DNA from 3 places in the Rhizobium sp. ZX09 genome. Region 3 is predicted to be linked to each of the others. Evidence: predicted binding sites of a transcription regulator. Region 3 holds the regulator's gene; each other region holds the start of a gene.

Region 1 (7,583 bases), 840 kb from region 3:
ACGACCTGTCCGACGTGATGTTCGTGACCACGGCCAACACGCTGAACATTCCCGGCCCGCTGATGGACCGTATGGAAGTGATCCGCATCGCCGGTTACACGGAAGACGAAAAGCGCGAAATCGCAAAGCGTCACCTGCTGCCCAAGGCGATCAAGGAACATGCCCTGCGTCCGGAAGAATTCTCGGTCACCGATGATGCCCTGATGGTTGTCATCCAGCAGTACACCCGCGAGGCGGGCGTGCGCAGCTTCGAACGCGAGCTGATGAAGCTGGCGCGCAAGGCTGTCACCGAGATCATCAAGGGCAAGGTCAAGTCTGTTGAGGTTACCGCAGCAAACGTTCCGGATTATCTGGGCGTTCCGCGGTTCCGCCACGGCGAGGCCGAGCGCGAGGATCAGGTCGGTGTCGTCACGGGTCTTGCCTGGACGGAAGTCGGCGGTGAGCTGCTCACCATCGAAGGCGTGATGATGCCGGGCAAGGGCCGCATGACGGTTACCGGCAACCTCAAGGAAGTGATGAAGGAATCCATTTCGGCGGCGGCATCCTATGTCCGTTCGCGCGCCGTGGACTTCGGCATCGAGCCGCCGCGCTTCGACAAGAGCGACATCCACGTGCACGTTCCGGAAGGGGCAACCCCGAAGGACGGTCCGTCCGCCGGTGTCGCCATGGCAACCGCGATCGTCTCCATCATGACCGGTATTCCGGTCTCGAAGGACGTGGCGATGACGGGCGAGATTACGCTTCGTGGTCGCGTTCTGCCGATCGGTGGCCTGAAGGAAAAGCTGCTTGCAGCGCTTCGCGGCGGCATCAAGAAGGTGCTGATCCCGGAAGAAAACGCCAAGGATCTGGCGGAGATTCCGGACAATGTGAAGAACGAGATGGAAATCATTCCGGTGTCGCGCATGGGCGAGGTTATCAAGCACGCCCTCATCCGCCAGCCGGAGCCCATCGAGTGGGATGGCAGCATCGAGACGCCGGTGATCGCAACGGTCGAAGGCGTTGATGACGGCAGCCAGACCATCGCGCATTGAGACGCGTCGTCGCGAGGGCTGGAATCGGTGCTCGCGACAGGTCCTGCGTAGATTCAATGCGTTAGGCTTCACGACGAAGGTACGGCTTCAGGTCGGCGCAAGTGATGCGAAATTGGCACGATTATGGGGAAGGCCGGCAGAAATGTCGGCCTTTTTTGTGAAAAAAACCGCAGACCCCTTGTTTTTCAGGCAATTCCAGCGCTTTTGAGTTGCTGCGCGCGGATACGAACGTATTCTGCGCCGGCTTAATTTGAGTCGTTTCAAACCATTGAAAGGGGTGGAAACATGAACAAGAACGAGCTCGTCTCTGCTGTTGCCGAAAAGGCTGGTCTCACGAAGGCAGATGCTGCTTCCGCTGTTGATGCCGTATTCGAAACCGTACAGAGCGAACTGAAGAACGGTGGCGATATCCGCCTCGCCGGCTTTGGCAGCTTCTCCGTCAGCCGTCGTGAAGCCTCCAAGGGCCGTAACCCTTCCACGGGTGCTGAAGTCGATATCCCGGCTCGCAACGTTCCGAAGTTCTCCGCAGGCAAGGGCCTGAAGGACGCCGTCAACTCGTAAGGTTTCCGGAAAGCCGTAACGCCCGCGGCGGGCGGCGGCTTTTCAGGTTCACGAGGAAGCATGTTTTGACGCGCTCACGCCATCAACCGGTCTAAGGAGCGTGCCTTTCGAAAGTTCTTTCGAGCGGCGCCGTTTATGCCGAATGGTATGGAATGAAAGTCGGGCGTGCCTGTGTAGCCTCCATCCGGACACACGGCGTTGCGATATACGGAATATGCGCAAAACACGAAAGCCCGGCCTTTGCGGCCGGGCTTTTTGATTCCGGGCCATGAAGTGTCATGCCACTGTCATGTCCGTGACGCAGAAGCCTTGGGATATTTCTGAACCCAAGGGGGATAAAATGGCGTTCCGATTTTCTCAGATGGCCTTGACTGCGGCTCTGCTTACATCTGCAGCCTTTCCGGCGGCCGCAGAGCCGGTTTTTAACCGCATTGCTTCTTTCCCGGTAGCGAAAAACCTGCCCGCGGACAAGGACGCCAAGTCCGTGACCTCGGCTGAAATCATCACCGCCAGCGAAGACGGCAAGACGCTGATCTATTCGGACAGCCCGCTCGGCGGCATCGGCTTCATCGACATCACCGATGCCAAGGCTCCCAAGGCCGGCGGCGCATTGCTGCTGGAAGGTGAGCCGACCTCCGTTGCCGTGGCCGGTCTCAAGGTTCTCGCCGGCGTCAATACGTCGGAAAACCGCGCCAAGCCCTCCGGCAAGCTCGTGACTGTCGATATCGCCGCCAAGAAGATCGAGGCGAGCTGTGATCTCGGCGGTCAACCGGATTCAGTCGCGGTGTCTCCGGATAAAACCTTTGCCGCCATCGCTATCGAAAACGAACGTGATGAAGAGGTGAACGAAGGCGCTCTGCCGCAGATGCCAGCCGGTTATCTCGTCACTGTCGGCCTGAAGGACGGCGTTGCCGACTGCGCGACGCTGAAGAAGATCGACGTTACCGGTCTCGCCGAGATTTCCCCTGAAGATCCGGAACCGGAATTCGTTTCGATCAATGCCAATGGCGAGATCGCGCTGACGCTGCAGGAAAACAACCATATCGTGATCATCGACGGCAAGACCGGCACGGTGAAGACGCATTTCTCTGCCGGCACCGTCAATCTGGAAGGCATCGACACCAAGACCGATGGCCAGCTGAAATTCACCGACAAGCAGGAAGGCCGCAAGCGCGAACCTGACGCCGTCAAGTGGCTGGACAATGACCGTATCGTCATCGCCAATGAAGGCGACTGGCAGGGCGGTGCACGCGGCTTCACCATTTTCGACAAGACTGGCAAGCTTCTCTATGAGGCTGGCGCTTCGCTCGAGCACGCGGTAGCGGCCATTGGCCACTATCCGGAAAAGCGCTCCAAGGCAAAGGGCATAGAGCCGGAAGGCCTCGAAACGGCGACGTTTGATGGCCAGAAGTACTTCTTCGTGCTTGCCGAGCGCGCCTCGATTGCCGCTGTTTACAAGGATACCGGCGCAGAGCCGCAGCTCACGCAGCTCCTGCCTTCGGGCATTTCGCCGGAAGGCGCTGTCGCCATCCCCGCGCGCAACCTCTTCGTCATGGCCAATGAGGCTGATCTGGTGGAAGACGGCGGCGCCCGCTCGCATGTCATGATCTATGAACGCGCCGAAGGTGAGCCGGCCTATCCGCAGCTGGTATCCGCCACCGTCGATGGTGCGCCTATCGGCTGGGGCGCTCTTTCCGGTCTGGTAGGCGATGCCGAGAAGCCAGGCATCCTCTATGCCGTGTCCGACTCGGTCTACGGTAACCAGCCGTCGATCTACACCATCGACGCGACCAAGAAGCCCGCCACCATCACCAACGTGCTGCGTGTCAAGCGCGACGGCATTGCGGCGCAGAAGCTTGACATCGAAGGCATCACGCTGGATGGCAAGGGCGGGTTCTGGCTGGCCTCCGAAGGCGACAGCGCCAAGCTTGTTCCGCATGCGCTCTACAACGTCAATGCCAAGGGTGAGATCAAGGCCGAGATCGCCTTGCCAAAGGAATTGCTCGCCGGCGATACCCGCTTCGGTTTCGAAGGCGTGACCATGGTCGGCAAGGGCGACGACGCCACGCTGTGGATGGCCGTGCAGCGCGAATGGGGCACGGATGAGAAGGGCTTCGTGAAGCTCGTCTCCTATAATCCGAAGTCCAAGGAATGGGGCGCGGTGCGCTACCCGCTCGACAAGACCGAAGCCGGTTGGGTCGGCCTGTCTGAAATCACCGCGCAGGGCGATAATGTCTATATCGTCGAGCGCGACAACCAGATCGGTGACAAGGCCAAGATCAAGAAGCTCTACCGGGTGGCGATTGCCGACCTGAAGCCGGGCAAGATCGGTGGCGAGCTGCCGCGCGTTACCAAGCAGGAAACCCATGACTTCCTGCCCGACCTCAAGGCCCAGACCAACGGCTATGTCGTCGACAAGCTGGAAGGCTTCACCTTCGACAAGGCGGGAACGGCCTATGCCGTGACAGATAATGACGGCGTCGATGATTCTTCCGGCGAGACGCTGTTCTTCAAGGTCGAGATGAAGGCGATCAACTGATTGCACACGATAGCGCCGCATTAAAAAAGCCGGGCATAGCCCGGCTTTTTTAATGCGGTATGGGTCTGAATGCCGGGCGTTTATACGATACGTCATATGCAAGCCCTCAAAAGGCATTGCCGCTTCGCATCGGTGATCGAAAGTTCCCTCCGGAGGTCGTCCGGGATAATGGTGCGATCCCAGCGCCCGGATCACCGCCCCATGGAATTCTTGTTTTTGGAAATATCTGGTTTCTCCGAATCCTGCTGGACCCAGCGGAAAAAAATGTAAACAGGCAGCGCAATAAGCGCGAGTGTAACAAACGCGTCGAGTGACATGGTTTCATCCATCAGTTCTACCGCTCATCATGAAACGGCCTGAAAACAATGCCCGAAATCTCTTTAAAAATTCTAAATCTGCTTATTTTTCGGTATGTTGCGGGGTGAAACAGGGATGGCTGCGGCTGTGCGAATCTGAAACGAAAGTCCCGGTTTGGCACGACGCGGCAACTGGGAAATGTGATTCTACACCGCAGTAGCGCGCGACCATGGCCCCTTCCATGCCACCGAGGGCAGGGGCTGCGCATCGAAGCCAAGCATACATGGTGAAGCGCAACCGCATACGGTTCAAACCGCAATCGGCAAGGGTTCTTTAAATCACTGTGAGAAGGAATGGTGGGCGATGAGAGACTCGAACTCCCGACATCCTCGGTGTAAACGAGGCGCTCTACCAACTGAGCTAATCGCCCTTCGCGTCTTGCGGATCATGTCCGCCGCGTCGGTGGCCGTGATGTATTCGGATCGGAAAAAAACCGCAAGGGCTTTTGTGAAGTTTTTTTGTTTTTTTTCGGGGAGGTTTTTCCCTCCGCCGAAGGGGAGGGGTAAAAAGCCGGGAACTGCGGGCTTTTTGGTAAATTCAGAAACCAATGACGTCATGACGGCCCCGTAGAAATGACGTTGATAAAGCGGCTGGCTGTGGACAAGTTTTTTGTTTTCGTTGGGAAAAGCCCGCAAAACAGGGCATTTGCCGGAGCGTCGATAAAAGGCCCCAGGGTTTTTCCTGATCAAAATGAAAAAGCTTATTCTTTTGTCGTGAAACCTGCTTGACACCCCCGCACGAACGCCGTAGTTAGCCGCTCAACGAACAGCCGAGGCTGGTTCGTACGGCGGAACCAAGGTTCTGTCCGTCAGGATAAGCGGGTGTAGCTCAGTTGGTTAGAGTGCCGGCCTGTCACGCCGGAGGTCGCGGGTTCGAGCCCCGTCACTCGCGCCATCCTGTTCCTCGGAAAAAAACGCAGATGAATGTCTGTGGAGCGCGGGTGTAGCTCAGTCGGTTAGAGTGCCGGCCTGTCACGCCGGAGGTCGCGGGTTCGAGCCCCGTCACTCGCGCCATTTCTCCTTCTTGAAATGTCTCCATCTGAACAATCGATGCGCGGTCTACGCGGCTTTGTCTTCAGCGATTCAGGTCTCTGATTCCAGCCGTTTCCCGCGGGATTTTTCCTGCTTTTATTAGTCAAGTTTCGATTTCCCGATATCGTCACTTCGCCAACGTTTGGGCGTAAAAATCGCGTGACTTTTTTGCGGTTGCGTCCTTCAATCGATTATTATTGTATTTGAGGGGCTTAGGCCGGAAATGTGGCCCAAATTTGCGTCATTTCCGGCAATATTGTTGCCAATCAATGCGGCAGGTGTCTTGAAATGGTGCCTAAACTCTTGCAGAGAGGGCGCGGCTGCGCTAACCACTTTGGCGTTGCAACATATTTGTCCGCTCTTTGAGACTAAGGTCACAAAGGCAGGCCCGGCACCCGGCCGGGCAGGGAAGAGACCATGACTGAACTCCTCAGTTCCTACATTCCGATCGCAATATTCATCGGTATCGCTCTTGTCATCGGCCTGGCGCTTCTGATTGCGCCTTTCGCTGTCGCTTACAAGGCGCCGGACCCGGAAAAGCTCTCCGCTTTCGAGTGCGGTTTCAACGCCTTCGACGATGCCCGCATGAAGTTCGATATCCGCTTTTATCTGGTGTCGATTCTGTTCATCATCTTTGACCTTGAAGTCGCGTTCCTGTTCCCATGGGCGGTGTCTTTCGGTGAGATGGGCTGGTTCGGTTTCTGGTCGATGATGGTGTTCCTCCTCGTTCTCACCATCGGCTTTATCTATGAGTGGAAGAAGGGAGCGCTGGAATGGGCATGAGCCAGAACAACAGCACGCTCGTCGCGCCGCAGCCGAAGGGGATCATCGATCCCTCGACCGGCAAGCCGGTTGGCAGCAACGATGCCTACTTCACGGAAATCAACGACGAGCTGGCCGATAAGGGCTTCCTCGTAACCTCGACTGACGAACTGATCACCTGGGCCCGTACCGGCTCGCTGATGTGGATGCAGTTCGGTCTCGCCTGCTGCGCCGTCGAAGGACTGATGCAGGCTTCCGGTCCGCGTTATGACATGGAGCGCTTCGGTGTCGCCCCGCGCGCCTCGCCGCGCCAGTCGGACGTGATGATCGTCGCTGGCACGCTGACCAACAAGATGGCTCCGGCTCTGCGTAAGGTCTATGACCAGATGCCGGAACCGCGTTACGTCATCTCCATGGGTTCCTGCGCCAATGGCGGCGGTTACTACCATTATTCCTACGCCGTCGTGCGCGGCTGCGATCGCGTCGTGCCGGTGGATATCTACGTTCCGGGCTGTCCCCCCACGGCTGAAGCGCTGCTTTACGGCGTGCTTCTGCTGCAGAAAAAGATCCGGCGTACCGGTACGATCGAGCGCTAAGGGCAAAGGACGGATTTAGAATGAGCGAAGCTCTCAACGATCTTGCTGCTTACGTTAAGGAAGCGCGCGGTTCACTCGTGGTGTCGGCCGATATCGCCTATGGCGAGCTGACGCTGAACACGACGCCTGAAAGCGTAATCGCGCTTCTGACCTTCCTGCGCGACGATGTGCAGTGCGGATTCGTCAATATCATCGATATCTGCGGTGTTGACTGGCCGCAGCGCGAAAAGCGTTTCGATGTCGTTTATCACCTGCTGTCGCCGCGCCAGAATCTGCGCGTCCGCGTCAAGCTGCAGGTGGAGGAGGACGAGGGCGTTCCTTCTGCGACCTCCGTCTACATGGGTGCGGAATGGTTCGAGCGTGAAGCTTGGGACATGTATGGCATTCCGTTTGAGGGCCATGCGGACCTTCGCCGCATTCTCACCGATTACGGTTTCGAAGGCCACCCGCTGCGCAAGGATTTCCCGGTTACCGGGTTTGTTGAAGTGCGTTACGATGACGTTCTGAAGCGCGTGCTTTATGAGCCGGTCGAGCTGAAGCAGGAATTCCGTAACTTCGACTTCCTTTCCCCTTGGGAAGGGACCGATTACGTTCTTCCTGGCGACGAAAAGGCCAAGCAATGAGCCAGGTCTCCGCGACAGAGCATGGGCAATGTCTTTGCGGCGCCGTCGGCCTTGAGGCCGTCATCGGCGCCCGCGAATTCGGC
Region 2 (7,583 bases), 1.2 Mb from region 3:
TCTTAGCGTAGTCGAAAAAAAGGCATTCACGGCAAAACCATTGACCCAGCTCGTGGTTAGCTTCTCCGTTGTAAATAGGGGTAACGAGAATGCTTACCTGTCGGCCGACGTGCTGGCGCTCGACAAAGATAGTTTGCCCCTAGCGGCGCTGAGTGCAAATCCGCCATTTGACCTCATCGCGCCGGGTAGCACTGATACTGTGAAAGGTGACACCTTTGTTCCGGCCGGAACTTTGGCGAAGGCCGATCTCATTTGCTACCGTTTCGGTGGCACCGCACTACCCGAAACTGTTGCCAACTGATGTTGCGCTTCGCGCCATTCGATTTTGCGCGCTACACTTGACCCGGTATCCAGTGACGGCGAGTCGGCGCTGTGAAAGAGTATTTCGCTATCAAAGACTTGATCGCGCTGGACCCCGGCTCAAGGCCGGGATGACGGATGGGGATGCTGTGCTTTCTCAGAAGGCCGATTACGGCAACTCCGCCGTCTCAAAAGCCGCCCCCGCGCAACCTCAATCCTTCTTGATCTCACCCATGCGGTTCCACGCATCAAGCCCGGCAATCTTGTAGGCTTCCGCCAGTGTCGGGTAGTTGAACGTATTCTCGACGAAATATTCCACCGTGCCTTTGAGGTTCAGCACCGCCTGGCCAATATGCACCAGTTCGGTGGCGCCTTCGCCGACGATATGGACGCCGAGCAGGCGGCGGGTTTTCAGCGAGAAGATCATCTTCAGGAGGCCGCTGTCGAGACCCATGATGTGGCCGCGGGAGGTCTCGCGAAAATGGGCGATACCGCATTCATAGGGAATGTTGCGTTCGATGACTTCCTCTTCCGTCAGGCCGCAGGTGGAGATCTCCGGCACGGCATAGATGCCGTAAGGGAAGAACTGCGGCGGTTCGCCGGCCGGTGCGCCAACGGCATGGCGGGCGGCGATGCGGCCCTGTTCCATGGACGTGGAGGCAAGGCTCGGGAAACCGATGATATCGCCGGCGGCATAGATGTTCGGCACGGACGTCTGGAAGGTTTCAGGATCGACTTTCAGGCGACCCCGGCTGTCGGCTTCCAGCCCGCAGGCCGAAAGGTTGAGCGTGTCGGTGGCGCCGACACGGCCGGCGGCGAAGAGAACGGTCTCGGCCTTCAGAACGCGGCCATTGCCGAGCGAGACGAGGCACTTGCCGCTCTCGTCGCGCTCCACCTTTTCCGCCTTCTGCCCGAAGATCAGCTTCATGTTGCGGTCGCGCAGCTGATAGGCGAAATCCTCGACGATTTCCTTGTCGATGAATTCGAGCATGGTTTCGCGCGGTTCCACCACCGTCACCTGCGTGTCGAGCGCGCTGAAGATGGTGGCATATTCGATGCCGATGACGCCGGCGCCAACCACGATCATGGAGCGCGGCAGTTCCTTGATTTCGAGAATCTCGTCCGAATCGAGCACCGCTTCGCCATCGAAGGGAATATGCGGCGGCCGGTAGGGGCGGGTGCCGATGGTCAACAGAATGGAAGTGCCGGTGACATTCATGATCTCACCGTCGTTCTTCACCACCTTCATGGTGTTGGCGTCAACGAAGCTTGCCGTGCCGCGAATGTGCTGCACGCGGTTGCGGGCGAACTGGTGTTCCAGCACTTCCACTTCGTGATCCAGGGTGATGAGCAGGCGGCGGCGAAGGTCCTCGGCGTCGATCTCCTGCTTGACGCGATAGGAGCGACCGTAAAAACCGCGCTCGCGCCAGCCGGTGAGATTGAGCGCCGTTTCGCGCAGGGTCTTTGAAGGGATGGTGCCGGTATGCACCGAAACGCCGCCGACGCGGCTGCCTTTCTCGATGACCAGAACCTTCTTTTCGAGCTTGGCGGCCTGAATGGCGGCCCGTCTTCCCGCCGGACCGCTGCCGACAACAATCAGATCGAACTGGTGCATGAAGAACCCCGGAATAGAATGCATTTCGATACCGGATGTCGCATCCGGCATGGCGTCGCCGCGAAATGGTCGTGATGCCATTTTGACGATGGGGAGTGATTCCCCCGTTTGCCTTGACCGCTAGAGTGCAATGCAACAAACGCCTGCGTCAATCTGTAGCGCAAGAATCTGACGGATTCGTAACTGGGTGGGGATATTCGGAGGGTCGCGCTATTCACATCGGAGGGAGGTGGGTGTGGCTTACCCCCCTCTGCCCTGCCGGGCATCTCCCCCTCAAGGGGGGAGATCGGCAAGGGGCTCTCCCACGGCTCATTCTCAAACTTCGAGATAGTCGAAACCTAGCCGCATATCGATCTCCCCCCTTGAGGGGGAGATGCCCGGCAGGGCAGAGGGGGGTAAGCCACACCCACCTCCGTCCACTTTTCCTGAACATGCGCCTAAAACCCCAACAGCTTCATCCCGCACGGCACTGCCGAACGGGTGATCGCTAGAGAGGTCGGGCGATTGCCCGGCTGCGCCTTGATTTGGTTTGGTGTGGGTCGGATGCGTTGCGCAGCCGGGTCTTTCACCATGCCGTATCTCGCAAGGGCCGTGCACTGCACCCTGCGACATGGTCCTTTCCACGAACGTTGCCAGCGTTCCACCACCAGGACCGTCCTTTGGTTTCCGCCACGTCTGGCGTCCACCCGGCAGGACTGCGACCAATATAACAGCCTGTCGCGGAGCGGGGAAAAGCGAGGGTGAATTTTTCCGGTGTCAGTCTTCCTTGCGGGTGACGTGGCGGTGAAGTGCTGCAAGGTCCTGCCGCAGCGCAGCCAGTTCGGCCAGCACTTTCACATCGATCTTTTCATGCAGTGAAAGCACTTCCAGTTCTGCCTTCAGATTCACCTCATAATCCTTGGCGGCCTCGAAGCGGTCGCGGGCGGCCTGACGATTCTGTGACATCATGATGATTGGCGCCTGAATGGCCGCCAGCATGGAAAGAAGCAGGTTGAGGAAGATGAAGGGGTAGGGATCGAAAGCGCGGGTGGTCAGTACGATGGTGTTGATGATAGCCCAGAAAATCAGGAAAAAGCAGAAGCCGAGGATGAAACTCCAGGAACCGCCGACCCTGGCGATCTTGTCTGCCAGCCTGTCGCCGAAACTGGCGCCGGCGGAAAATTCCGCATTAATATCGCTCGAAACCAGCTTTTTCTGGTGCGCCAGCTCGAGAATGCGCCGTTCCACCTCGCCGATTTCACGAGAGGAGCGCTTGAAATGAGAGACGATATAGTCGGAGATATCTGACACGGGCGTGTCTCCGGTTCTGATTGGCGGTGCGGAGCTTTCCCGAAGATAAACCCGCATGATGGCGGAATTCAAACGTTTTCCGCCACCATGCGTTCAGGCGTCCCTCGCCGAAATTCATTACACCGACGGCGCGCCCTCGTGCAGCCAATTGAAGCCGGGGAAAAAGCGCTCTTTTCCATATTGCTTGCCGAACATCATGTCGAATTGCAGCAGGCGATAATTGCGCACCACGTCAGGGACCGCGTTCGGCGCGATCGACCAGTCGGGCAGGGCATCGCCGCCGGCCGTCACCAGCATGTGGCGGTCGATCACGGAAAAGGCCTGCTGAACTTCACCCAGCGTGCCGGTATAGAAGGGATCGGAAAAGCCTGCGGTCTTCAGCACGTGATAGGGCAAAAGCGCCGGGCTGATGGTGCCGATATTCTTACGCACGCCCTTCTTCGAAGACCACACGACGAGCGGCGTCTCATGTTCCTTCTTCATTACTTCCAGCGGCGCGCGGCGGCTGGCCACCATGCCAGGCATGTAACCGCTTTCCACAAAGGCCTGGCCGAGCGGCGGCAGGTGATCACCAAAGAGAACGATGATGGTTTCGCGGTCGCGCTTCTTTGCCCAGCGCATCAGCTTCAGCAGCGCTTCGTCCGCTTCCACCACCCCTTGAGAATAGGTGGCGAGCGCCTGCGAGGCCGAAGCCGAAAGTTCGCCCTCAATGCCGATGGTGTTTTCGGCGTAACGGTTTGTCTCATAGGGGCCATGTCCCTGCAGGGTGACGGCAAAGAGGAAGAGCGGGTTCTGCGTCCGGTCCGCCGTCGCCATGATCTCTTCCATCAGCGCGTCGTCGGAGGCAAAATTGCCGCGTTTTTCCATCGCCGGCAGCGTCTCTTCGGAGCGGAATTCCTCGAAGCCGAAATTTTTATAGACCTGCTTGCGGTTCCAGAACCATTCCTGGAACGGATGAACTGCGATGGCGGAATAACCTTCGCCGCGGAAGAAGCTGGCGAGCGAGGGCACCGGGCGGCGGATATATTGCTGGTAGGGAATGCTGCCATAGGGCAGGAAGGCGTTGGAAAAGCCGGTCAAGGCCTCGAATTCCACATTTGCCGTCATGCCGCCGAACTCGGGCGAAAACACGTTGCCGGACTGTTTGGCGCGGATGGTCGGCATGGGATCGGCCGAGAGATTCACGTTTTCAAGCCGGGTCGGATCCCACAGGGATTCGCTCATCAGCATGATGACGTCAGGGTAATCACCCTTATTGGCGGCGAAAGATGCCGGTTCCGAGATGAGATCGGCGATGCTGTTTTCGCCGTAACCCTCCGGCGCCGAGACATTGGCCATGGGAATATTGAAGGCGAAGGCCATCAGGAAGCCGTTATGGCGGTAGTTTTCCTGCTGATCCCACATCATGGGGATGATGTTGAGGCGATCGCGCACCCAGGAATAATGCGAATAGTCCATCAGCGAGGCGAGGCTGGCGAGAAGCGGCAGCGCCAGCGCAAGGCCGGCGGCGCGCTCACGCCAGCGCAACACCGGCGAATGACGGCGCGCCAGCAGCCAGAGAGCCGCGAGAGAGGCAATTGCCGCGCTGAGGCCGAGACCCACCAGCATCGCCGTAAACGGCTGCGCCTTCAGCATGGTTGGCAAAAGTTCGAGAATCTGCCGCCCGAACAACAGGTCTGAGGGATAAAGCGGATCGGAAAGATAGGTCTGTTTCTGCGCTGAGATCAGCCACACCAGTGCGCAGAGCGGCGCGACCGCAATCAGTGAAAGATAACGCCGGCCGAGGATCGAATCCAGCGCGACGAGAAGGGCGAGCACGGCGGCAATGGTTGTCATGCCCGGACGCGCGGAGGAGGTGATGAAAGTGCCGACATCCTGAAGCGAGCCGCGGACGACCCATTCCAACGCCACGACCAGCACGACGGACGCGACCGTCAGGTTGGCAAGCGTGTAGGCCGTGCCAGAAAGCTTCGAAAGGCTCCTTGTCCATGCAGGCGAAAAGACAAAACCAGCCTTTTCGGAAGCCGTTGTTTTTGGCGCCGAATCTCTCAAACCCATACTCCGGTATTTCAGGCGCCAGCACCGATCCGGGGAGGTGAATCGGGTGTCGCAAAAGTGTCATGTAACTGTCACATAAGCGCGATGAACGCGACATGAACTTTATGAGATGTGCATATAAGCGCGATAACCTTCGCGTGAGGGCGGCTGTGTCGAGAAGCGCACGAATGAATGCAAGTGGGAATTGCTGCGTTGCGGAGCGATCACGGGCGCGGTATTGAAGGTTTATGAGCGACAGACACGATATAGAGAACCATCTCCGGATTGCCGTCGGGCAGTTCAATCCCACCGTTGGCGACGTGGCGGGCAATCTCGCCAAGGCGCGTGAGGCAAGGGCCGATGCGGCAACGCAGGGCGCCGATCTTCTGCTTCTCACCGAACTCTTCATTTCCGGCTATCCGCCAGAGGATCTGGTGCTGAAACCTGCTTTTTTGAAAGCATGTCTGAAAGCGGTGGAAGAACTGGCTGCGGAAACCGCCGATGGCGGGCCGGGTATCGTTATCGGTTTTCCGCGACAGGGCGAGACGGGTCGGCACAATTCCGTGGCGCTTCTCGATGGCGGCAAGATCATTGCGCTGCGCGACAAGATCGACCTGCCGAATTACGGCGAGTTTGACGAAAAGCGTGTTTTCTCCGAAGGGTCGATTTCCGGGCCCTATAACTTCCGCGGGGTGAGGATCGGCATTCCGATCTGCGAGGAAATCTGGAACGACATGGGCGTCTGCGAGACGCTGGCCGAAAGTGGCGCGGAAATCCTGCTGGTGCCGAACGGCTCGCCCTATTACCGCGGCAAGCTGGATGTGCGCCATCAGGTGGCACTCCGGCAGGTGATCGAAAGCGGCCTGCCGCTGGTTTTCGCCAACCAGCTGGGCGGGCAGGACGAGCTGGTGTTCGACGGTGCGAGCTTCGGTTTCAACGCCGACAAGACGCTCGCCTTCCAGATGAGCCAGTTCGAAGCCACGCTTGCCGTCACCGACTGGAAACGCACAGCGGATGGCTGGCGCTGCGAAAGCGGGCCATTTTCCAAGATTCCCGAGGGTGAGGAGGCGGATTACCGCGCCTGCATGCTGGGCTTTCGCGATTACGTCAACAAGAACGGTTTCAAGAGCGTGGTTCTCGGCCTTTCCGGCGGCATCGATTCGGCGATCTGCGCCGCCCTTGCCGTCGATGCGCTGGGCGAGGAGCGGGTACGCTGCATCATGCTGCCTTACCGCTATACCTCGGAAGAATCGCTGAAGGACGCCGCCGATTGTGCGAAAGCGCTCGGCTGCCGTTACGATATCGTGCCGATCGTGGAGCCGGTGGAAGGTTTCCTGTCTGCGCTGTCAGAACTTTTCGAGGGCACGGAAGAGGGCATTACCGAAGAAAACCTGCAGAGCCGCACGCGCGGCACCATCCTGATGGCCGTTTCCAACAAGTTCGGATCCATGGTGGTGACGACGGGCAACAAGTCGGAGATGTCGGTGGGTTACGCGACGCTTTATGGCGACATGAATGGTGGTTTCAACCCCATCAAGGACCTCTACAAGATGCAGGTCTATGCCATTTCCGCCTGGCGCAACGCCCATGTGCCGCCGGGCGCGCTTGGCCCTTCCGGCGAAGTGATCCCCGCCAACATTATCGCCAAGGCTCCATCGGCCGAATTGCGCCCCAACCAGACCGACCAGGATTCGCTGCCGCCTTATCCCGTGCTGGACGATATTCTTGAGTGCCTTGTCGAGAAGGAAATGTCGGTCGAGGAAATTCTGGCGCGCGGCCATGATGTGGCGACCGTGCACCGGGTGGAGCATCTGCTTTACCTCGCCGAGTACAAGCGCCGGCAATCGGCGCCGGGTGTGAAGATCACCAAGAAGAACTTTGGGCGGGACCGGCGTTATCCGATCACCAACCGGTTCCGTGATCGGTAGGGCGTTTTGGGAAGGCGCGTTTAACGCCGTCCCTGCTTAATGAATTGGGCAAGCGCATTGTGAGGCGGTGCGGCATATTTCTTCTCCCCGCCGGGGAGAAGGTGGCCCGAAGGGTCGGATGAGGGGGCAAGCTCTCCGTATACATCGACCCTTGCCCCCTCATCCCGCTGCCGCGGACTTCTCCCCGGGCGGGGAGAAGAAACAGGTGGCATGCGATCGTTCCACAACGGAGGCAGAATGCGCAGCTCCATCGAAATCTTCAACATCCGCACCCGGCAGATGCGGGTGATGTGGCAGACGCCCGATCTTTTCGAAGCGCCGAACTGGTCGCCGGATGGACAATATCTGCTGTTGAACAGCGAAGGGCTGCTTTATCGTCTGTCTCTTGCCGGTGACGTGTCGCCGGAGAAGGT
Region 3 (7,583 bases):
CATCTATCCCGGCCGCGCCGATCACCCGCAGGCCGACATCATTGCACGGCAGATGTCCGGTGGTTCGACGCTGGTGGCTTTCGAATTGAAGGGCGGCAAGGAAGCGGCCTTCAAGCTGCAGAACGCGCTTGAGATCGTGAAGATTTCCAACAATCTGGGCGACGCCAAGAGCCTCATCACCCATCCCGGCACCACGACGCACAAGAACCTCACAGACGAGGCACGGGCGGAACTCGGTATCTCCGGCGGCACTTTGCGCCTTTCCTGCGGCATCGAGGATACGGACGATCTGCTGGAAGATCTGGCAAAGGGTCTGGCAGCCGTTTCGGCCTGACATTCGTTCAATAATCGACATGGCCCGGCCGGAACGCCGGGCCATGTCGCGTTTGATGGCCTCGAAAGCCAGTATCAGGCAACCATTATTTACCTTTTCCGTTATCCCTAACGGTAAAAAACAGCGCAACGGGAGACAGCTCCTGCCCCTCAAGTCATTCATTTTCTTGACGATAGCCAGAGCCTATAGTGTAGGATAAGCGGGCAGGGAAAATATCGAGGTGTGGCGCGTATGTATCGTGCTCTGACAAGGGATATCGAGGTGACGGTTGATCCGTATTATCTCGAAGAACAATCCGACCCGGATGACGACCGCTACGTCTGGGGCTACAAGGTCGTGATCGCGAATAACTCGGATGTTCCCGTTACTCTCGTCAATCGCTATTGGCATATCACTGACCAGAACGGTCAGGTGGACGAAGTCTACGGACCGGGTGTCGTGGGAGAACAACCGCATCTCAAGCCCGGCGACACCTACGAATATTCCTCCGGCTGCCCGTTGGACACGCCGTCCGGCCTTATGTTCGGACATTACGAGATGGAAACGGAAAGCGGAGAAGTGTTCAACGTCACCATACCCGCTTTTTCGCTGGATTCTCCGGGGCTGATGCGGGTCTTGAACTGACCCGCAGGCCATGAAAAACCGCGCCTTTACAGGCGCGGCCCTTATTCAGGCGTTTTCAAATTCGCTGACATCGTAGCGATAAGTGGTCGAGCAGAACTCACAGGTCACGGCAATCGCGCCGTCTTCCTCGCTTGCCTTGATCTCTTCGGCGGTAAAGCCCGAGAGCACGCCCTTGATCTTATCCCGCGAGCAGCTGCAGCGATCGAAAATGGACTGCGGATCATAGATGCGCACGCCGCTTTCATGGAACAGCCTGAAGAGGAGTCGTTCCACCGGCACCTGCGGATCCGTCAGTTCGTCCGTATCCACGGTGTTCAAAAGCGTCACGGCTTCCGTCCAGGCATCGTCCTCCTGCACATCGTGACCGCCTTCATCGCCATCGCCGCCGTGCAGGTCACGCATACGCAGCCGCTCCGGCGCCTGCGGCAGGAACTGGGCGATAACGCCGCCCGCACGCCAGCCATGACGCGGCTTGCCTTCCCCGTCGCGATCGAAGAATTCGGCCACACCGAGGCGCACACGGGTTGGAAGCTGCTCCGACTGACGGAAATAAACCCCGGCAATGTCTTCCAGCGACGAGCCATCGAGTGGCACGATGCCCTGATAGGGCTGCATGCCCGCGCCCTGATCGATCGTGAAGGCCAGAATACCGTTGCCCAACAATTGTTCCGGCGAAGTCGCCCCTGCCGCAAGCGCCTCTGCCAGCCGCTCCTCATCAAAACGGGCATAAGCGCGCATGCTTTCCGGCGCGGTGAAATCCGCCACCAGCAGGTCCACCGGACCGTCGCCCTTGGTCTGTACCGTCAGCTTGCCGGAAAACTTGAGCGATGTGCCGATCAACGCCGTCAGAACGGTCGCTTCCGCCAGCAGGCGAGCGACCGCAGCCGGGTAATCGTGGCGCTCGAGAATGGCATTCAGCAGCGGACCCACCTGCAAGGCGCGGCCGCGCACATCCAGACCTTCGACCTGAAAGGGCACGACCTTGTCGTCGCCAGCAAAATCGAGATCGTCCAGTTCAACCGTTACATCTGCCATGTCATACTCCCTGGCGCAGCCGTGGCGCCGCTACCGTCCAAAAGTCCGGCTTTCGAAATGTGCTTTTTCCGCTTGTCGCACAGAGACCCGGGAAGAGAAACCGCTTCCGGGGAAAAACGTGCAAATCGTGACGAGGGCCCGCCAGAAAACCGACGAGCCTCTTCGAAGTCCAACAGATGGTAATCGCTGCCGAGAAGTTCAAGCACCCGCCCGACGTTGATCAAACGGGTGATATTTTCAGATGACGCCCATGCACCAGGCGATGATGGATTTCTGCGCGTGGAGGCGGTTTTCCGCCTCGTCGAAGACCACCGATTGCGGGCCGTCGATCACCGCATCCGTCACCTCTTCGCCGCGGTGAGCCGGGAGGCAATGCATGAACAGCGCGTCTTTTTCCGCCTTGGCCATCAGGGCTTCATTGACCTGATAGGGCTGGAAGATGTTGTGGCCGCGCGCCTTGTGTTCCTGATTCATGGAGACCCAGGTATCGGTGACGACGCAATCGGCGCCCGCCACCGCCTTGTCGGCATCGTGGCACAACATTATCTCGCCGCCATTGTTGCGGGCCCAGTTCAGGAACTTGTCATGCGGTTCGGAACCCATCGGCACTGCCATCGTCATGCGGTAGCCGAAACGGGCCGAGCCCTCCACGAAAGAATGCAGGACATTATTGCCGTCCCCTGTCCACGCAATCGTCTTGCCTTTGACCGGACCGCGATGTTCTTCGAAAGTCATGATGTCAGCCATGATCTGGCATGGATGCGTGTCATCCGTCAGGGCGTTGATGACAGGCACTGTCGCATGTTCGGCAAGCTCGAGCAGGCGAGAATGATCTGTCGTGCGGATCATGATGGCGTCAACGTAACGCGACAGCACCTTTGCCGTATCACCGATCGTTTCTGCGCGGCCGAGCTGCATTTCCGTACCAGAGAGGAAAAGCGTCTCGCCGCCAAGCTGACGCATCCCCACATCGAAGGAGACGCGGGTTCGCGTGGATGGCTTTTCGAAGATCATGGCCAGCATCTTGCCGGCAAGCGGTTTTTCCGCCGTTCCGGCCTTGGTGGCCGCCTTGCGTTCGCGGGCATCGTCGAGAATTACCCGCAGGTCCTGCGAGCTGACGGCCGACAGGTCGAGAAAATGTTTAGGTGAAGCCATTTCAAACTGTCCCATGCTTGCGAGCCCCAGGAAAAAGGCCCGCCCTTCAGTGTTTCCTCAGGCGATTTTTGCCTGTTTCGCTGTGAGAGAAGCGGCGGCCGCTTCCACGCGTGCCAGCCCCTCCCGGGCTTCTTCCGCCGTGGTGACGAGCGGCGGCAGGAGACGAATGACATTATCGCCCGCTGGTACGCCCAGCAGATGCTCGGCGCGCATGGCCTGCAAGAGCTCGCCCGACGGCACCTTGGCCTTGATGCCGAGAAGCAGGCCTTCGCCACGGATTTCCTCGATAACGTCAGGATAACGGTCCTTCAGCGAAGCAAGGCCCTGGCGGAAAACCAGCGCGACATCACGAACCTTTTCCAGAAAGCCGTCAGAGAGGACGACATCAAGCACGGCATTACCGACTGCCATGGCCAGCGGATTGCCGCCATAGGTGGTGCCATGCACGCCCGCCGTCATGCCGGAAGCGGCATCAGCCGTCGCGAGGCATGCGCCCAGCGGAAAACCACCGCCAATGCCCTTGGCAACCGCCATGATATCGGGGGCGACACCAGTGTGTTCATAGGCAAAGAGCTTACACGTGCGGCCAACGCCCGTCTGCACCTCATCGAAAATCAGCAGCAGACCGTGTTCGTCGCAAAGCGACCGCAGTAACTGCAGGAATTCCTTGCTGGGTGCGCGAATACCGCCCTCACCCTGAATGGGCTCGATCAGAAGCGCTGCCGTCTCGGCCGTGATGGCGGCTTTCAGCGCATCGACATCACCGAAAGGTACCTGGTCAAAGCCTTCGACCTTGGGACCGAAACCTTCGAGATATTTCTGCTGGCCGCCGGCTGCGATCGTTGCAAGCGTACGACCATGGAAGGCGCCTTCGAAGGTGATAATCCGGAACTTTTCCGGGTGGCCCTTGGAATAATGATAACGACGCGCGGTCTTGATTGCACATTCCAGTGCTTCCGCGCCGGAGTTGGTGAAGAAGACCTTGTCTGCGAACGTTTCTTCCGTCAGGCGCTTGGCAAGCTTTTCCTGGCCCGGAACTTCATAAAGGTTCGAGACATGCCAGACCTTTTCGGCCTGCGTCTTGATCGCGTCGACAAGATGCGGGTGGGCATGGCCCAGCGAATTGACGGCAACGCCGGCCGCAAAATCGAGATATCGCTCGCCGCTTTCCGTGTACAGCCAGACGCCCTCGCCTCGCTCGAAGCGGAGGGGGGCTCTTGCAAATGTATCGAACAATGGCGCGGCGGCTTCGGCCATGGCTGTATCACTCCTTGCGCGGATGCGCTGTCAGACGGTTGTCAATAGGCTTCGAGGGTTATCCCTCGCCTGAAAATCAAAAATGCCGCCTCGCGGCGGCAGGGGCACTATTGTCACTTCGCTTGCCGATGTCAACAAAAGTCCGTATTTCCTAGGCTTCTCAAGCCCTAGTAGGTGGCAGGTCGCAAGGCCCAAGGTGTTGCCTTTCTGACTCAACTCGCCAGCAAGTTGGGGAAAACCGGAAAATCGATTCGAGATGATTCCCGCGACTCTTGCCACGGAGTCTGCGTGGCACTAGGTTAATCGCTAATTACTAGACTGCATTGCGGCGGAACTAGTCACCAAAAATCAGGCAGAAACCACGCTCGCGGCATGCCCGCGAGACGGAGAAGGATTCTGTCGAAATACACGCGAAAAGCGGAGAAGCGGCATGAACTGGACAGACGAGCGGGTCGAGAAACTCAAGAAATTGTGGGCCGAAGGACTGAGCGCCAGCCAGATAGCAGCTCAGCTGGGCGGCGTCAGCCGCAATGCCGTGATCGGCAAGGTCCATCGTCTTAATCTGCCCGGACGCGTCAAGGCTGGCGGCCCGGTGACGTCGGCGCGTTCTGCGCCCAAGCGGACTGCTGCACCTGCCCCGCGCACGGCGAATTTCGCTGGCCGCGTCAACGCTGCACCTGCTCGGATCCTGACCCGCTCCAACGCGGCGACCGCTCTTCAGGAAGAGGTCGGCATCGAAACTGCGGAAATTCTCGATTACGTTCCTTCCAGAAACGTCGTTACTCCGATCTCCCGCCGGCTGACGCTGACGGAACTGACGGAGCGCACCTGCAAGTGGCCGGTCGGCGACCCCCTGAAAGATGATTTCCATTTCTGCGGCTGTGAAGCGCTGGAATCTTCGCCTTATTGCAAATTCCATGCGAAACTCGCCTACCAACCGGTCAGCGAGCGCCGCAAGGCTTGAGTGTTGCGGCACACATTTGACACTCAAAAACTACGGGCCTTCGGGCCCGTTTTTTTGTGACAAAATACCGCGCTTCCCGGACAGCGACAGCAGAACACCAAGGCTTATTCATCGTCGTCGGGTTTCGCCCTTCAATCCGAATTTCGGTAGACCTTCAACCGCTCGTCAAAGAGATGAAAGTATCGTGCTTGCGGAAGGTTCAAAATGAAAAGGCCCGACACCATTCCGGTTTCGGGCCTTTCGATTCTGGCGGAACGTCATGCTGAGGGGAACCCTCAGTTCGGTTTCGATCAGGCTTCCATCGAATATCCGGCACCGCGCACGGTGCGGATGACATCCTGCATATGGGAAAAGTTGAGCGCCTTGCGCAGACGTCCGACATGCACGTCAACCGTCCGCTCATCCACATAGATATCGTGACCCCAGACGCCGTCCAGCAATTGCGAACGGGAGAACACGCGGCCCGGAGAGGTCATCAGGAATTCCAGCAGGCGGAACTCCGTCGGACCGAGACGCACCTCGCGGCTTTTGCGGTGAACGCGATGCGTCTCGCGATCCAGCTCGATATCGCCGCACTTCAGCACCGAAGACAGAACCTCCGGACGGGCCCGGCGCAGCATGGCCTTGACGCGGGCCATCAGTTCCGGCGTTGAAAACGGCTTGACCACATAATCGTCCGCGCCGGTGGCGAGGCCGCGAACCCGTTCGCTTTCCTCGCCGCGCGCCGTCAGCATGATGATAGGAAGGCGCTCGGTTTCCGGCCGCATCCTGAGCCTACGGCACAGTTCGATACCGGAAACGCCGGGAAGCATCCAATCCAGGATGAGCAGATCCGGAATACGTTCCTGCAGCCTGATCTCTGCCTCGTCTCCACGGGGTATGGTGTCGACGTCATATCCCTCAGCCTCGAGATTGTAACGAAGCAGGACGCTCAGCGCTTCCTCATCTTCCACAACTGCAATCTTGGGCACCATATGCTAACTCCGCAAGCCGCTGCTTGTCTGTTACTCGGTCACCGAACCGAGCGTGTTGGAACTGTCGTCCTTCGGACGCTCGCCCTCCGGCTGGCTGCCGGTGGTCATGTAATAGATCGTCTCGGCGATGTTGGTGGCATGGTCACCGATGCGCTCGATATTCTTGGCGCAGAACAGAAGATGCGTGCAGGTGGTGATGTTACGCGGATCTTCCATCATGTAGGTCAGAAGCTCGCGGAAGAGCGAGGTATACATGGCGTCGATTTCCTCGTCGCGCTCGCGAATGGCATTGGCCTTTTCGGCGGAACGTGTCGAATAGACGTCAAGAACTTCCTTGAGCTGTACCAGCGCCAGCTCCGACAGGTGCTCTATGCCGCGGGCGAGTTTGCGCGGCACGCCCGTTCCGGCGACCGCGATGACGCGTTTTGCGGTGTTCTTGCCGAGGTCGCCAACGCGTTCGAGGTCGGCGGCGATCCGCAGGGTGCCGATGATTTCGCGAAGGTCTGCCGCCATCGGCTGGCGCTTGGCGATGGTGACGATGGCCTTGTCGCCGATCTCTCGCTCGGAATGATCGAGGATAGCGTCATCGGAAATGACCTTCTGGGCAAGCGCGGCGTCGGAATTGACGAGCGCACGCACGGCGTCGGCACACATCTGCTCGGCGAGACCGCCCATCTCGGCGATGCGTCGCGTCAGGAACTTCAGTTCGTCATCATAAGCAGACAGAATATGCGAATGGGTCGTTGTCTGGTTCACGGTCTATTCCTCCGGCTTGGCCTTGCATGCGACCGCCCGAAGCGGGCCGCAGCGGCACCAGTCTTGTTGGGTTGCGATAAAGCGCCGGCCGCGATCAGCCGAAGCGGCCCATGATGTAATCCTGCGTGCGCTGGTCATCCGGATTGGTGAACATCTTGTCGGTTTCATTTTCCTCGACAAGGTGACCGAGATGGAACATGGCCGTACGCTGGGAAACACGTGCCGCCTGCTGCATGGAGTGCGTGACGATAACAATCGTGTAATTGGTGCGCAGTTCGTGGATCAGTTCCTCGACCTTGGCAGTGGCGATCGGATCCAGCGCCGAGCAGGGTTCGTCCATCAGGATCACTTCCGGGCTGACGGCAACGGCGCGTGCAATGCACAGGCGCTGCTGCTGACCGCCGGAAAGACCGGTGCCGGATTCGTGCAGGCGATCCTTAACCTCGTTCCAGAGACCCGCCTTCTGAAGGCTCTGCTCAACGAT

Evidence for each region. The regulator PhoB, encoded in region 3, activates phosphate uptake and scavenging genes when phosphate is short. The targets are predictions, from matches to a motif close to TGTCATNNANCTGTCAT.
Region 1: a site for PhoB is predicted at 1,867-1,883, ahead of BTN45_RS04605 (esterase-like activity of phytase family protein). Genes of this name have one in related genera too.
Region 2: a site for PhoB is predicted at 5,322-5,338, ahead of BTN45_RS06620 (LTA synthase family protein). Genes of this name have one in related genera too.

Annotation. Positions count from the first base shown of each region.
Region 1 covers NZ_CP031363.1:939,103-946,685, forward strand. Annotated here, with positions in the region: gene lon (endopeptidase La) at 1-1,031, shown strand, start outside; gene hupB (DNA-binding protein HupB) at 1,317-1,592, shown strand; gene BTN45_RS04605 (esterase-like activity of phytase family protein) at 1,933-4,131, shown strand; tRNA gene BTN45_RS04610 (tRNA-Val) at 4,783-4,858, opposite strand; tRNA gene BTN45_RS04615 (tRNA-Asp) at 5,306-5,382, shown strand; tRNA gene BTN45_RS04620 (tRNA-Asp) at 5,425-5,501, shown strand; gene BTN45_RS04625 (NADH-quinone oxidoreductase subunit A) at 5,937-6,302, shown strand; gene BTN45_RS04630 (NADH-quinone oxidoreductase subunit B) at 6,293-6,877, shown strand; gene BTN45_RS04635 (NADH-quinone oxidoreductase subunit C) at 6,898-7,500, shown strand; gene BTN45_RS04640 (GFA family protein) at 7,497-7,583, shown strand, end outside.
Region 2 covers NZ_CP031363.1:1,345,718-1,353,300, reverse strand. Annotated here, with positions in the region: gene BTN45_RS06635 (hypothetical protein) at 1-301, shown strand, start outside; gene sthA (Si-specific NAD(P)(+) transhydrogenase) at 512-1,915, opposite strand; gene BTN45_RS06625 (DUF1003 domain-containing protein) at 2,672-3,205, opposite strand; gene BTN45_RS06620 (LTA synthase family protein) at 3,323-5,263, opposite strand; gene BTN45_RS06615 (NAD+ synthase) at 5,491-7,170, shown strand; gene BTN45_RS06610 (TolB family protein) at 7,408-7,583, shown strand, end outside.
Region 3 covers NZ_CP031363.1:104,016-111,598, reverse strand. Annotated here, with positions in the region: gene BTN45_RS00530 (O-succinylhomoserine sulfhydrylase) at 1-334, shown strand, start outside; gene apaG (Co2+/Mg2+ efflux protein ApaG) at 566-958, shown strand; gene BTN45_RS00520 (Hsp33 family molecular chaperone) at 1,004-1,993, opposite strand; gene argF (ornithine carbamoyltransferase) at 2,231-3,148, opposite strand; gene BTN45_RS00510 (aspartate aminotransferase family protein) at 3,206-4,405, opposite strand; gene BTN45_RS00505 (GcrA family cell cycle regulator) at 4,836-5,369, shown strand; gene phoB (phosphate regulon transcriptional regulator PhoB) at 5,660-6,343, opposite strand; gene phoU (phosphate signaling complex protein PhoU) at 6,374-7,099, opposite strand; gene pstB (phosphate ABC transporter ATP-binding protein PstB) at 7,194-7,583, opposite strand, start outside.